One region of the Azoarcus olearius genome, then DNA from elsewhere that is predicted to be linked to it. Evidence: predicted binding sites of a transcription regulator. Region 1 holds the regulator's gene; the other holds the start of a gene.

The links. The regulator FliA, encoded in region 1, starts transcription of late flagellar genes. The targets are predictions, from matches to a motif close to CTAAAGTTNNNNNNNNNNNNGCCGNTA.
Positions count from the first base shown of each region.
Region 2: the regulator FliA is predicted to act here: its motif matches at 3,243-3,269, upstream of dqs_RS13255 (flagellinolysin).

Region 1 covers NZ_CP016210.1:1,270,089-1,277,442, reverse strand. The annotation lists gene dqs_RS06005 (methyl-accepting chemotaxis protein) at 177-1,799, shown strand; gene dqs_RS06000 (flagellar motor protein) at 1,856-2,596, opposite strand; gene dqs_RS05995 (RNA polymerase sigma factor FliA) at 2,664-3,434, opposite strand; gene dqs_RS05990 (MinD/ParA family ATP-binding protein) at 3,559-4,341, opposite strand; gene flhF (flagellar biosynthesis protein FlhF) at 4,344-5,876, opposite strand; gene flhA (flagellar biosynthesis protein FlhA) at 6,020-7,354, opposite strand, start outside.
Region 2 covers NZ_CP016210.1:2,892,914-2,900,267, reverse strand. The annotation lists gene dqs_RS13265 (aldo/keto reductase) at 1-466, shown strand, start outside; gene dqs_RS13260 (AEC family transporter) at 567-1,520, shown strand; gene dqs_RS13255 (flagellinolysin) at 1,517-3,199, opposite strand; gene dqs_RS13250 (hypothetical protein) at 3,336-3,758, opposite strand; gene dqs_RS13245 (glutamine amidotransferase) at 3,938-4,642, shown strand; gene dqs_RS13240 (MBL fold metallo-hydrolase) at 4,645-5,520, opposite strand; gene dqs_RS13235 (NAD(P)/FAD-dependent oxidoreductase) at 5,680-6,954, opposite strand; gene dqs_RS13230 (2Fe-2S iron-sulfur cluster-binding protein) at 6,958-7,281, opposite strand.

The DNA of each region.
Region 1 (7,354 bases):
ACCGCCTCGCGGGTGCGGGTGGCGGCCAGGCGGCGTGCGGGTTCAGTTGGGGCATTCTACGGAAAAAGCGCGCCATCCTTTAGCGGCGCCGGCGCGCGCCGCTAGGGGTTTTCCCTCTAAAGGCCGCGTCCGCTCTGTCGTTACAGTGCAGACCACGCACCCCGACTGGATTCATCATGGACTTCATCTTCAACAGCGTGCGCAACAAGCTGCTGCTGATCTGCGGTGGCGGCACCGCGCTTGTGCTGCTCGCAGCCGGTGTGGGCCTTTTCCTGCAATACCGCAGCATCGACGACCTCACGAGCGGCCGGCTGGCGGAGCTTCAGCAACTGCGCGCCACCACGCTCGAGAGCAAGGTGGATTACTACGACCAGTTGCTGGCGTGGAAAAACACCCTGCTGCGGATCACCGACGCCGGTGCGCAGGAAGCGCACTGGAAAACCTTCCGCACGCTGGAACAGCAGGTGGAGGGCAAGGTCGCCGCGCTCAAGGGCGTGGACGCCGCGGAAGTACGCCAGCTCGCCGAACAGTTCAGCGCCGAACACCTTGCGCTCGGCGCGCACTACCAGCAGGCCCTGAACGACTACAAGGTCGATTTCAACATCTACGACCTTGAACAGAACGTGCGCGACAGCGACGCCGCTTCCGACGCGTTGCTCGACCGCCTGGTCGAAGCGATGGTGCGCCATATCGACAACCAGACCGACGCGATCCAGCGCAGCTCGCAGCGCGCGATCTCGCTCAGCGTGGCGCTGATGGCGGTGGCCTGCGCGCTCGCGTTCGGCATTTTCCTGTGGCTGCTGCGGCAGCAGGTCACGCGGCCGGCGGAAGAACTGGAAGCCAGCCTGCACCGGCTGGCGCGCGGCGACTTCAGCGCCCCGATCGTCGCCCACACGCGCGACGAGATCGGCCGCATCGCTACCAGCGCCGAATCCATCCGGCGCGACCTCGGCGCGCTCATCCAGCAGGTGGCACGCTCGATCCAGCAGGTGGATGACGCCGCGGGCGGCATGGCGCACGAAACCCGCGGCGTCGCCGACGCCACCGCCGGCACCGCCGATGTGGCGGCCTCGACCGCCGCGACGCTGGACGAGGTCACCGCCTCGATCCAGGCGATCAGCGACAACGCCGGCCGCGTCAGCGCGCTATCGCGTTCGGGCCGCGACGAGGCCCGCGCCGCCGAAGCGCGGCTGGCCGCGCTGGCCGCCTCGGTGGATGAATCGACCAGCGTGATGAACGCAGTCACCGAAACCGCCCGCGCCTTCATCCAGAACGCCGAGAAGATCACCGCGATGACCCAGCAGGTGCGCGAGATCGCCGACCAGACCAACCTGCTCGCGCTGAACGCCGCGATCGAGGCGGCGCGCGCCGGCGAACAGGGCCGCGGCTTCGCAGTGGTGGCGGACGAGGTGCGCAAGCTCGCCGAGAAGTCGGGCCATTCCGCGAGCGCGATCGACGCCATCACCTCCACGCTGGGCGAGCAGGCCCACGCGCTGGAACAGGCCTTGAACCACGGCCTGCAGGCGCTGGAATCCAGCCGCGACAGCATGGCCGGCACCTCCGCCGCGGTCGGCGCGGCGAGCCAGTCGTCCAGCCGCGCGGCCGAAGAGGTCGAACAGATCAGCCAGGCGGTACGCGAGCAAAGCGCAGCGAGCACGCAGATCGCGCAGCAGGTGGAGCGTATCGCTCAGATGGTGGAAGACAGCCACGGCGCCCTCGGTCGCATGGCGGACACCGCGGACCGGCTGCATCGGCTGGCCGACGAGCTGAAAGGGTCGATCGACAGCTTCCGGCTATAGGTGCAAGGCACCGCCCTGCTGCCGCGGGGCGGCCCCCAGGGGGCGAAGGTGGCGCGTCAGACCACGTAGCCCTGCATGCGGCTTTCGATGATGCGGGGGTTGTCGCCATTGGCGATGCCGACGAGGCCGTCGACGAACATTTCGCGCTGCGCCACCAGCGTGCCGATGTGGGCGAGCAGCTTCTTGGCGATCGGCAGGAAGATGAGGTTGGCGGAACCGACGCCGTAGATGGTGGCGACAAAGGCGACCGCGATGCCGGAGCCGAGCTTGGCGGGGTCGGAGAGGTTCTCCATCACATGGATGAGGCCCATCACCGCGCCCAGGATGCCGACCGTCGGCGCGTAGCCGCCGGCGCTTTCCCAGATTCGCGCACACTGGCGCAACTGCGCCTCCCACGCGCCGATTTCGACCTCCAGCACCTCACGCAGGCGGCCCGGCTCCACGCCATCGACCAGCATCTGCAAGCCCTTGCGCATGAAGGGGTCGGGCAGGCGCGGGATCTGCGCTTCGAGCGCGAGCAGACCCTCCTTGCGCGCGACATGGCTCCAGTTTGTGACCTGCTGGATCAACTGCGCGTGGCTCGTCGCCGGGGTGATGAACACCCACTTCGCCATCCGCATGCCCTCCTTGAAGACGCGCAGCGGGCTTTGCAGCATCACCGCGCCGAGGGTGCCGCCGATGACGATCAGGAAGGCGGTCGGCTGCAGCAGCGAGGCGATATGGCCGCCCTCCATCGCCTGGCCGATGAGGATCGCGGCGACACCGAGGGTGAGTCCGACGAGGCTGATGCTGTCCATGCGGGTTCAGTCCGGTTGGTGCCCGGCCGGAGAGACCGGACCGCCGGGCGGCAGGGCGTGGAAGGGCTCAGGCCTCCGGCGGCCGTTTGGGCGGGCGGCCGCGACGGGCACCGCCGCTGACCGGGGCGCGGGCGCCCATGACGCGGGCGCGCAGACGGGCCACCGCCTGGCTGTGGAGCTGGCACACGCGCGACTCCGTGACGCCCAGCACCTCGCCGATCTCGCGCAGGTTCAGTTCTTCTTCGTAGTACAGCGCCATCACCAGCTTCTCGCGCTCTGGCAGGTCGTCGATCGCGCGGATCAGGTTCGCGCGCATGTCGGCGTCCTCCAGCAGCTCGGCCGGGTTCGACTCGTGCGCGCCGAGGTGGCGGTCGAGGAAGTCCTCGCCCTCGCCATCGGTGAAATCCTCGAAATACACCAGCTGGTGACCGCGCGCGTCCTGCAGCATGCGCTGGTACTCAGGCAGCGGCACGCCGAGCGACTCGGCCAGCTCGGTTTCGCTCGGCGGGCGGCCATGCTGCTGTTCGAGCACGTGGATGGCCGATTCGATGCGCCGCATGTCGCGCCGCAGGCTGCGCGGCAGCCAGTCGTTCTCGCGCAGGCCGTCGAGCATGGCGCCGCGCACCCGCTGCACCGCGTAGGTTTCGAACTGGGCGCCCAGCCCTTCCTCGTAGCGGCCGATGGCGTCGAGCAGGCCCATCATGCCGTTCTGGATCAGATCCTCGACCTCCACGCTCGCCGGCAGCTTCGCCATCAACTGGAAAGCGATGCGCTTGACCAGCGGGGCGTAGGCTACAACGAGGTGATCCTTGTCGAGATTGCCCTCTGCGTCGTACATCCAGGTCGCCTGTATCTTCTTGCGCCGGGGCCGCTCGGGCTCGCCGTCGTCGCTATTGCGGGGAGGCCATTTTCCCGCAGCCCCGCCCCCATTTCCAGCCGGATAAGTGTATGGATGCATGTTCTCATGCTCCCGGGCTACGCGGCACCGCGAGCGCGCCGAGGCGGCGCAGGAAAGCCGCTTCCGCCTCGCGCGGCGAGGACTCCGCCACCGGCGCCTGCAGGCCGGCGGCGATGTCGTCGCGCTCGACTTCACCGACGAAGGCCAGCGGCACGCCGACGTGGCGGCGCACCAGCTTTTCCAGGCTGCCGAAGAACGCGCCGGCCTCGGTGCGGCTGCGCGCGCGGCACACGGCAACGTGCAAGGAACCCGCCCCGGCCGCCGCCAGTTGCTTGATCGCCTGGTAGGCCTCGGTCGCACCGCTCGCGCTGACCTCGGCCACCAGCAGGCGCCGCGGCGCGGCGTGGACGAAGGGCGAAGGGTCGGCCGCCGAAGCAGCGTGGATCAGCACGATGCCGGCGTGGCGGTGCAACACCCGCACCGCTTCCACCAGACAGGCTCGGCGCGCGTCGTCGAGCAGCGGCAGCGCCAGCGCGGCTGCCGCCGCGGGCACCCGGCCCATCAATCCAGGCACCGGCTGCAGCAGGTCGGCAAGCGTCATGCGGCCATCCAGCATCTGCAGCAGATCGCCGCCCGGCGGCAGGCCGAGCGCATCTGCCAGCGAATCTTCACCGGTGGCCTCGTCGAGCAGCAACACGCGTTCGGCCTGGCCGGCGATGCGGTGCGCGGCCCGTACCGCGTTGTAGCTGCGCTGACGGCCGGCGGCATACAGCGCCACCACGGTGGGCGGCGCGCGGCGGAACAGCCGGCGCAGCCCGGCCGCCTGGTCTTCGCGGGCGGGAATCATGATCAGGCTCCCGAACCGGCGGCGAGCATCAGGCCGGCTTCGTCGCCATTCATGCGCCACGGCGATTCGGCCGATTGCTCGCGCAGCGCGCGGTGCAGCAGGTAGGCGCGGTTGGGCAGGTGGAGGTCTTCGGGCACGCGCTGGCCGTTGGTGACGTAGAGCAGGTCGAGCTTGCGGCGCACCGCGACGTCGATCGCCGGCGCGAGCGAGGCCGCCTCATCCACCTTGGAGAAGATCACACCGGCGAGGTCAGGCCCGGCGTAGGCGCGCACCACGTCGTCGAGCGTGTCGCCACGGCAGGTGGCGTTGAGCAGCAGCAGGCGGCGCACTTCGCCGGCGCCGGTGAGCATCGCGGCCTGCTCGGCCACCATGCGGTCACGCTGGCTGACGCCCATGGTGTCGATCAGCACCATGTGCTTGTTGCGCAGTTCGGCCAGGGTCTGGCGCAGGTCGGCGGCGTCGCGCACCGAGAACACCGGCACGCCGAGGATGCGGCCGTAGATGCGCAACTGCTCCTGCGCGCCGATGCGGTAACCGTCGGTGGTGATCAGCGCGAGCTTGCTGGCGCCGTGGCGCACCACGCAACGCGCGGCGAGCTTGGCGGTGGTGGTGGTCTTGCCGACGCCGGTGGGGCCGACCAGCGCGAACACGCCGCCGCGGTCGATCAGGTCGTCGTCGGAAGCGCGGGCGCGCAGCGCGCGGTCGAGCTCGGCGCGCACGGCGGCACGCGCGGCTTGCGGGCTGTCGTCCTCGCCCACGGCTTCGGCCAGCTTGCGCGCGCTCGGCGCGGAGAAGCCGGCTTCGAGCAGTTCGCCCACCATCGCGGCGCGGGCCGGCGCCTGGCGGCGGGTTTCGCCCCACGCAAAACCGGCGAGCTGGCGTTCGATCATGCCGCGGATGCCGCTGAGTTCCGCCATCAGGCGGGCGTTGGTTTCCTGCAGTTCGCGCACGCGGCCGTCGTCGCGCACGGCCGCTTCGGGCGCCACCATGGGCGCTGCAGCCGCGGCAGCGGGGGCCGTAGCCGCCGGCTCTTCCACCGCGCGGCGCGGCGCCGGGGCGCTGCGGGGCTGCGGCTTTTCCTCGCGCAGCATGTAGTCCGCGGTTTCGATGCGCGGCGGGTTGAACGGGCGGATGACCTTGTCGCCCGGCTGGCGCACCGCGGGCGCGGCCGCATTGCGCGGAACGGCGCCGGCCGCGAGGGCGGACAGGCTGACGTGGAAATCGTCGTCGTCGAAGCGCGGAGCGGGACGCGCCGGCGCGCGGGGTTCGACCGGCTCGTCGCGACGGGCCGCCGCCTGCGGGTAGCCGGTCGGCGCGGCCGGCGGGTAGGCCGGCTGGCGCGGCGCAGCGGGCGCGGGACGCGCGCTGCGGGCGGCATTGTGCAAGGCACCGACCGCATCGGCCGGAAGCGCCAGGATCTCGACGCCGCCCTCGACCGCCCGATTGGACAGCACGATGGCATCGGCTCCGAGTTCCTCCTTCAACGCACGCAGGGCTTCGCGGGCGGTGGGGGCAAAGTAGCGCTTGACGTTCATGTCGATTCTCCGGACTACCGCGCTATACGCGCAGCTTTGTCAGGATTATCGCCAGCCGGCCCTACCCGCCATGGGGCGAATAAACCGGCTTTCCCCCGCTTATTCCACTCGCCGCATGCGTCGAGCGGCGCTGGGGGCGGGGGTCAGGCGGCGGCGCCGACCATGGCGGTGACGCGGATCGTGCGCGACTCCGGCACCTCGGCGTTGGAGATGACCTTGAGCGTGGGCACCGCGCGACGCAGGAAGCGCGACAGCAGCATGCGCAGCGGCGCCGGCACCAGCAGCACCGGCGGCAGGCCGATGTCTTCCTGGCGCTGGGCGATCTGCGCGGTCTGGCGCAGCAGGGTGTCGGCCAGCCCGGGTTCGATCGCACCGCCCTCGCCGCTCGCGCTCATTGCCTGCATCAGGATGCGTTCCAGGCTGGGCTCCAGCGCCATCACCTGAACCTCGGCAGTACCCGGGAACAGCCCCTGGATGATTGCGCGGCCGAGCGCCTCGCGGACCTTGCTGGTGAGCTCCACCGGGTCCTGGTTGCGCGGCGCGAACTCGGCGAGCACCTCGATGATGGTGCGCATGTCGCGGATGTTGACGCCTTCGTCCAGCAGATTCTGCAGCACCCGCTGCACCGCGGAGATCGGCAGCAGCTTGGGCACCAGGTCGTCGACCAGCTTGGGCGATTCCTTGCCGATGTGGTCGAGCAGCGCCTGGGTTTCCTGGCGGCCGAGCAGTTCCGCCGCGTGGTTGAGGATGAGGTGGTTGAGATGGGTGGCGACCACGGTGCTGGCATCGACCACCGTGTAGCCCAGCCCGTGGGCCTGCTCGCGACTGCCGGCGTCGATCCAGTAGGCCGGAAGCCCGAAGGCCGGATCCTTGGTTTCGCGTCCGCTCATCGGGCCGGACACGCGGCCGGGGTTGATTGCCAGGTACTGGCCCGGATAGGCCTCGCCGCTGCCGATTTCCACGCCTTTCAGCGCGATCCGGTAGGCATTGGGCTTGAGTTCCAGGTTGTCGCGGATATGGACCGGTGCCGACAGGAAGCCGACCTCCTGCGCGAACTTCTTGCGCAGGCCGCGGATACGCTTGAGCAGCTCGCCATCCTGGCCCTTGTCCACCATCGGGATCAGCCGGTAACCCACTTCCAGCCCGAGCACATCGACCGGCGCGACGTCGTTCCAGCTCGCCTCCTGCGCTTCGGCCTGCGGCGCGGCCGCGGCGGCCTGGGCAGCTGCCGCCTGCGTCTGCGCGACGCTCTCGGGCTCCATCAGCTTGCGGTTGCGTGACCAGGCCAGCCATCCCAACCCGGCGGCGAGCAGCAGGAACACGAAGTTCGGCATGCCGGGAATGAGGCCCAGCACGCCGATGATGCCGGCGGTGAGCGCGAGCACCTGCGGGTTGCTGAAGAGCTGGCCGATGACCAACCCGCCGATGTCGCCCTCGTCACCCACGCGCGACACCACCAAGCCCGCCGCCACCGAGAT
Region 2 (7,354 bases), 1.6 Mb from region 1:
GACCCGTAACGCCGAGATCGCGGCGCTCGATGCCTGCCGCGAACTGGGGGTGAGCTTCGTTGCCTTCAGCCCGGTGGGGCGCGGCTTCCTGGCCGCGGCGCTGTCGTCGCCGGCCGACGTCGCCGCGTTCGACGCCAAGGACATCCGCCGCGCGATGCCGCGCTTCCAGGGCGACAACTTCATCGCCAACCTGCGCCTGCTCGAGGGCTACAAGGCGCTGGCGGCGGAAGCCGGCTGCACACCGGCGCAGCTCGCGCTGGCATGGCTGCTGGCCAAGGGCGGGCACATCCTGCCGATCCCGGGTACCACCCGCATCGCCCACCTGGAAGAGAACCTCGCCGCCGCCGAAGTCCGCCTGAGCGCCGGGCTGATCGAGCAGGTGGAGGCGCTGATCAACCAGGCCACCGTTGCCGGCCCGCGCTACAACGCTGCGACGCAGACCGAGATCGACACCGAGGAATTCTGATTTCCTTCCGCGCGGCGGCGCTGCGCACTGCGCAGGCCGCCGCTTCCGGGCCGCGCCGCGCCTTCGGGCGGGGCGCGGCCTGTTTTTCGAGGAGCGTGTCGTGCTCGACATCCTGGCCATCACCGGGCCGATCTTCATCGTCATCGCAATCGGCTTTGCCGCGGTGCGCAGCGGGCTGTTCGCCAAGGCGGATACGCGCGCGCTCGGCGCCTTCGTCATCAACATCGCGCTGCCGGCGGTGCTGTTCAAGGCGCTGTCGCAGCGCAGCTTCGGCGAGGTGATGAACCCGACCCATCTCGCCGCCTACGCCATCGGATCGCTCGCCGCCTTCGGCGTTGGCGTGATGGTGATGCGGGTGCTGCGCCGCCAGCCCATGCCCAAGGCCGCCATCGTCGGCATGGGAATGGCGATGTCCAACAGCGCCTTCATCGGCTTTCCGGTGGCGCTGCAGCTTTTCGGCCAGGTGGCGGCGGTGGGGCTTGCGCTGGCGCTGATCGTCGAGAACCTGATCCTGCTGCCACTGGTGATCGCGCTGGCGGAAAGCAGCGGCGACAACGGTGCCAAGCTCGGCCGGGTGGTGGCGCAGACCTTCGCGCGGCTGCTGAAGAACCCGATCGTGCTCGCCATCCTCGCCGGCTTCGGTGCCTCCCTCCTCGGGCTGCGCCCGCCGCTGATGCTGGCGAAGGCGATCGACATGCTGGCGCTGGCGTCGGCGCCGGTGGCCCTGTTCGTGATCGGCGGCGCGCTGGTCGGCCAGAAGGTGGGCGGCATGGTGGCCGACCTCGGCCTGATCGCCGCCGGCAAGCTGGTACTGCATCCGCTGGCGGTGCTGACAATGTTCTGGCTGCTGCCGCCGGTCGATCCGGTGCTGCAGATGGCCGGGGTGCTGTTCGCCAGCGCGCCGATGGCGACGGTCTATCCGATCATCGGCCAGAAGTACGGCCAGGATGGGATGTGCTCGGCGGCGCTGGTGGTGACCACGGTTGCCTCCTTCGTCACCCTCAGCGTGGTGGTGGGCGTGCTGCGGGCAGGCGCGCCGATAGCGGCGGGTTAGCCGAGCAGTTGCAGCGCGAGCTGCGGGATGGCGTTGGCCTGGGTGGTCATCGCAATGCCCGCGTTCTGCAGGATGGTCTGCCGGGTGAGGTTGGCGGTTTCGGCGGCGAAGTCGGTGTCGCGGATGCGCGAGCGCGAGGCGCTGGCGTTCTCGGCCGCGTTTTCGAGCCGCGAGATGGTGGATTCCATGCGCGACTGCAGTGCGCCGACGCGCGCGCGCTGCCGGTTCACATAGTCGAGTGCGCGGTCCACCGCGCGGATCGCGCTCTGCGGGCTGGTGGTGAGGTCGGTGCCGGCGAGACCGAGCGCGCCGATGTTCATCGCTCCGATCATCGCGGTGATGTCCTCGCCGCCCTTGGCACCCACCTGGAAGATGAACTCGTTCTGGCCGGCACCGCCGCCGATTTCCGGCATTTTCAGGTTGAAGCCGAAGAAGCTGCCGCTGTCGGCGACGATGCTGGCCGCGGTGTAGGTGTTGCCGCCATTGGCGTCTGCACCGCCGATTGCGCCGGTATCGCTGTTCGACAGATCGACGCCGAAGGCGGACTTGAGCGAGGCGCTGACACTGGCCTGGCTGGTGGTGTCGATGCTGGCGAAGGCGGAATTCACCGCCGCCTTGAAGGCGGCTTCGTTGGCATAGGTGCCGCCGCTGGCGCTGTTGATCGCCTGGTCCAGCGTGTCGCCGGCCGCGAGCCGCGCCATCACCGCCTTCACGCCCATGCCGCGGTCCATGAAACGCATCGCCAGGTAGCCGGCGGAATAGCCGGGCGAACCGGAGACGTCGTCCGCGGCGAAGGCGCCCGACACCGCAGTCAGGTTGGCGGCGTAGGTGCCGCCGCCGAGCAGGTCGCCGGCCACGCGTTCGTCCGCGCCGTGGATGTATTCCGCCGCGCCTTCCTTGAACCAGCTCGGCAGCGAGCTGAAGTTCATCGTGCGGCCCATCACCGCGTGCACCATCTCGTGCGTGATGATGCGGTCGTTGTACATCGGCGCCGAGCCGCCGTTGGGCGGATTGGCCGGCACGAAATCCGCCATGTCGATGTTGAGCGTGAGGTTGAGCGAGCGGCCCTGGCCATCCACGCCCACGTAGCTCACCGAGGCGAGCACGCCGCCGGCGGCATCCTCGTACAGGTTCACGTCCATGTCGGCGCCGTCGCCCTGCAGGCCGTAGAAGTCGCGGATGCGTTCGGTCGCGGCGCCGGCCCAGTCCTGCAGGCTGTCGAGCACCGCACGCTTGTCGGGGTCGCCGCCGATGGAGCTGCGGCCCTGCGAGAACAGCTTCTGGCCGTTGAATTGGGTATGGGTGCCGATCTGGTCCACGCCCTGCAGCAGCTGGTTGACCTCCTGCTGCAGCGCCGCCTTGTCGCTGGCGGAGTTGGTGGCGTTGGCCGCCTGCACGGCGAGTTCGCGCACTCGCTGCAGCGCGTCCGACACGCTGCCCATCGCGCCTTCGGCGGTCATCAGCAGCGAGATGCTGTCGTTGGCGTTGCGCCGCGCCTGGTTCAGACCCTTGATCTGCGCGGTCATGCGCTCGCTGATCGCCAGCCCCGCGGCGTCATCCTTGGCGGAATTGATGCGCAGGCCGGACGACAGCCGCTGCAGGCTGGTCGCCAGCCCTTGCGAGGACTGGGTCAACTGGCGCTGCGAGAACAACGTGGCGGTGTTGGTCTGGATTCGCATCGAAGGCGGGGAAACTCGGCTCGCATGATTGCGTCGAGCCTCATATCGGCCGCCCTCGGCGAATATTTAGCACTTCGGTTACAACTCCGCGGGCCGCCCGGTGCCCGCCCACGCGCTGGCGCGTGTGCTGCGCGGGTTACTCCCGCAGCCCGGTTTCCAGGTCGCCCGCGCGGCGTTCGCGCAGGCGCCATTCCTCGGCGAGCCGGACGATGCTGCTGCGTAGCGCCGCACCCATGCCGGTGTCCGCGCTGTGGCTCAGCGCCTCCAGGCTGCGCGCGATCTGGCGGGCGTCGCTGTGGGAGGGCGCGATCGCCTGACGCGACAGCAGGCCGAGCAGGTCGGCGAGCGCCGGCTGGTGCTCGATGTTGCCGCCGCCGCAGGCCGCGGTGCGGCCGGCGTTGTCGAGCAGCGCGCCCAGGCGTGCCAGCGCGCGGCGGCCGTTGTCAGCGGAGCGCGCGCTGCCGGTGGCGAGATGATGGGCGATGCTCGCGCGCAGTTCGTCGATCAGCGGGTCGAGTTCGCGGGGCGAAGGCGGGGCGTCATCGGTGGCGGTGGACATGCGGACATCCTGCGTAAAACGGGGGGGATGAGGCAGTTTCGGCGACAAGTCGACGCGCGGTCAATGCCCCGCCGGCAAGTCTGGTGGCATGATCGGGACAGCGCCGGCGCGCGGGCAATCCAACCCGCGGTGCACTTGCCGCCGGCATCGCACTTCCCTCGCTTGCGGAGAATCGCGTCATGAAGAAATGCATCGCGTTGCGCCACGTCGCCTTCGAAGACCTCGGCGTGTTCGAACCGGTCCTGCATCAGGCCGGCTACCACATCGACTATCGCCAGGCGGGCATCGACCGCATCGGCGCGGCCGAAGCCGCTGAAGCCGACCTGCTGGTCATCCTCGGCGGCCCGATCGGGGTCTATGAGACCGAGGCCTATCCCTTCGTCGCCGACGAGATCGAACTCGCCCGCGCCCGGCTGGCAAGCGGCAAGCCGCTGCTCGGCATCTGCCTCGGCGCCCAGCTGATCGCCGCCGCTGCCGGCGCGCGGGTGTATCCCGGTCCGGCCAAGGAGATCGGCTGGAGCGCGCTGACGCTGAGCGCGGCGGGGCGCGACTCGGTGCTGGCTCCACTCGGCGCACCCGGCGTGGCGGTGCTGCACTGGCACGGCGACACCTTCGATCTGCCCGAAGGTGCCACGCTGCTGGCCTCCACGCCGCTCACGCCGCACCAGGCCTTCCAGCTTGGCGAGGCAGTGCTGGCCTTGCAGTTCCATCCCGAGGCCGACCCTGCCGGCATCGAGCGCTGGCTGATCGGCCACGCCTGCGAACTTGCCCACGCCCGGGTTTCGCTGGCCGCGCTGCGGGCCGACACCGAACGCTACGGCGCGGCCTGCGCCACCGCCGCGGGCACCTTGCTGCGCGACTGGCTCGTGCGTGCCGCCGGCTGAGCCTACAGCAGGTTCAGCGGCAGCTTGAGGTAGCGCACGCCGTTGTCCTCCGGCGGCGGCAGGTGGCCGGCGCGCACGTTCACCTGCACCGCCGGCAGTATCAGCACCGGCATCGCCAGGGTCGCGTCGCGCGCGTTGCGCAGCGCCACGAAGGCGGCCTCGCTGTTGCCGTCTCCCACGTGGATGTTGCCTGCCCGCTGTTCGGCCACGGTGCTGACCCAGGCCGGCGCGCGACCGTCAGGCGGGTAGTCGTGGCACAGGTGCAGCCGGGTGTGCGGCGGCAGCGCCAGCAGCTTCTGGATGGAACGGTACAGCGTGGCCGCATCGCCGCCGGGAAAGTCGCAGCGCGCGGTGCCGTAGTCAGGCATGAACAGGGTGTCGCCGACGAAGACGTCGTCGCCCACGCGGTAGCTGATGCAGGCTGGCGTGTGGCCCGGGGTGTGCATCACCTCCACTTCGAGCTCGCCGATGTGAAAGCGCTCGCCGTCGGCGAACAGGCGGTCGAACTCGCGGCCCTCGGTGCCGAGGTCGTGGGCATTGAAGATGCGCTTGAACACCGCCTGCACCTCGCGGATGTGCTCGCCGATGGCGGTGCGGCCGCCCAGCGCCTGCTGCAGGTAGGGCGCGGCGCTGAGGTGGTCGGCGTGGGCGTGGGTTTCCAGCAGCCACTCCACCGTCAGTCCGGCCGCGCGCACGTGCCCGATCACGCGGTCCGCCTGCGTGTGGCGGGTGCGCCCGGACTTGGGGTCGAAGTCGAGCACGCTGTCGATGATGGCCGCGCGCCGCGTCTGCGGGCAGGCCACCACGTGCGTGACGGTGCAGGTTTCGTCGTCGAAGAAGGACCGGATGTCGGCGGGCTGCGGCGCGGAGGTCGTCATGGTCAGCTGGAATATAAAGAAGTGCTTATATTCTAGCTGCTGATTTCGGACATATCACGTCCGCCGCCGCGTTTCGGCCTCCGGCCTGGAGGGGAACCAACCCGAGGACCGACCGTGGAACCCGATCCTGAAGCAGGGAGCGGCTGGCCGCTCCCTGCTTCAGGCCGCAGCCCCCGCGAGATCGAACGCCGGGTCTGCCGCCTGTGCCGCCGTCAGGCTGTTGCCCTTGTCGAGCAGTTTGCGGCCGAGCATGTGTACCTGTGGCTGGTTGATCGAATCGATCGCCACCAGTTTGCCGGTGCGGAAGTAGAACACCGAGAAGCGCTGGCTTTCGACCTCGCCACGGCTGACGACCTGGTCGTAGCCGGCGGACAAGCCCACCATCTGCAGCTTGACGTCGTACTGGTCGGACCAGAACCAGGGGGCGGCGTCGAAGCGGCGTTCCTTGCCGAGCAGCGCGGCGGCGGCCGATTTGCCCTGTTCCACCGCGTTCTGCACCGATTCCAGCCGCAGCAGGCTGCCGTCTTCCAGCCGCCGCGCGGTGCAGTCGCCGCTGGCGACGATGCGCGGGTCGGCGGTGCGCGAGCAGCCGTCGACCACGATGCCGCGGTTGCAGGCGAGTCCGGCCGCTTCGGCGAGTTCGCTGTTGGGCAGGATGCCGATGCCGACGATCACCAGGTCGGCGGGGAATTCGCGGCCGTCGGCGGTGCATACGGCGGCGACCGCGTCCTGCGCCGGGCCGGCCTTGCCGCGCAGCGCCGACACGGCTGCACCGAGTTCGATGGCGACGCCGTGGCCGCGGTGCAGCGCGGCGTAGAAATCCGACACCGGCGGTGCCACCACCCGCGCCATCAACCGCCCGGCGGCCTCCAGCACGGTGACCTGTTTGCCCTGCTTGGCGGCGACCGCGGCGAATTCCAGGCCGATGAAGCCGCCGCCGATCACCACCACGCGCTGTGCCGCGGCCAGCGCGGCGGCGATGCGGCGGGTGTCCTCCAGCGTGCGCAGCGCGAACACGTTGGCGAGGTCGGCGCCGGGCACCGGCAGCGGCCGCGCGCGCGAGCCGGTGGCGAGCGCGAGCGCGGCGTAGGCGAGCTTGCGGCCGTCGGTCAGCGTGAGCAGGGTGTTGGCGCGGTCGATGGACTCCACGCCGACGCCGGCGACGAACTCGATCTGCTTCTTCGCGAGCGCCTCGGGCGCGCGGATGGTGAGCTGCGCCTCGCTCGCCTCACCGGCGAGATAGGCCTTGGACAGCGGCGGGCGATGGTAGGGCGGGCAGGGCTCGTCGCCGATCATGACGATCACGCCGGCATAGCCCTCGCTGCGCAGCGATTCGGCCACCTGCAGCCCGGACTGGCCGGCGCCGACGATGACCACCGGGCCGTTGCCCGGCAGGCCGGCGCCCTCGGGGCCGGCGATGAGCGGCGCGTCCATGCCTCAGCTCTGGTTGACGGGCAGGCGCAGCACGATGCCTTCCAGCGCCGCGGTGGCCTTGATCTGGCAGGACAGGCGGCTGGTCGGGCGGCGTTCGGCGGCGACGTTGTCGAGCATCGCCAGTTCGTTTTCGGCGGCGGCCGGCACGCGCTCGGCCCAGGCCTCGTCCACGTAGCAATGACAGGTGGCGCAGGCGCAGGAGCCGCCGCATTCGGCCTCCATGCCGTCCACGCCGTTCGACATGGCGGCCTGCATCAGGCTCCAGCCTTCGGGGACGTCGATCTGCTGTTCGTTGCCGTTGGGTTCGATGTAGGTGACGGTGACCATGGTTGTCTCCTCTGTTCTGGGTGGGGTGAATGCGAAAACATCCGCCGCGGTGCGCACGGCGCCGCGGCGGATA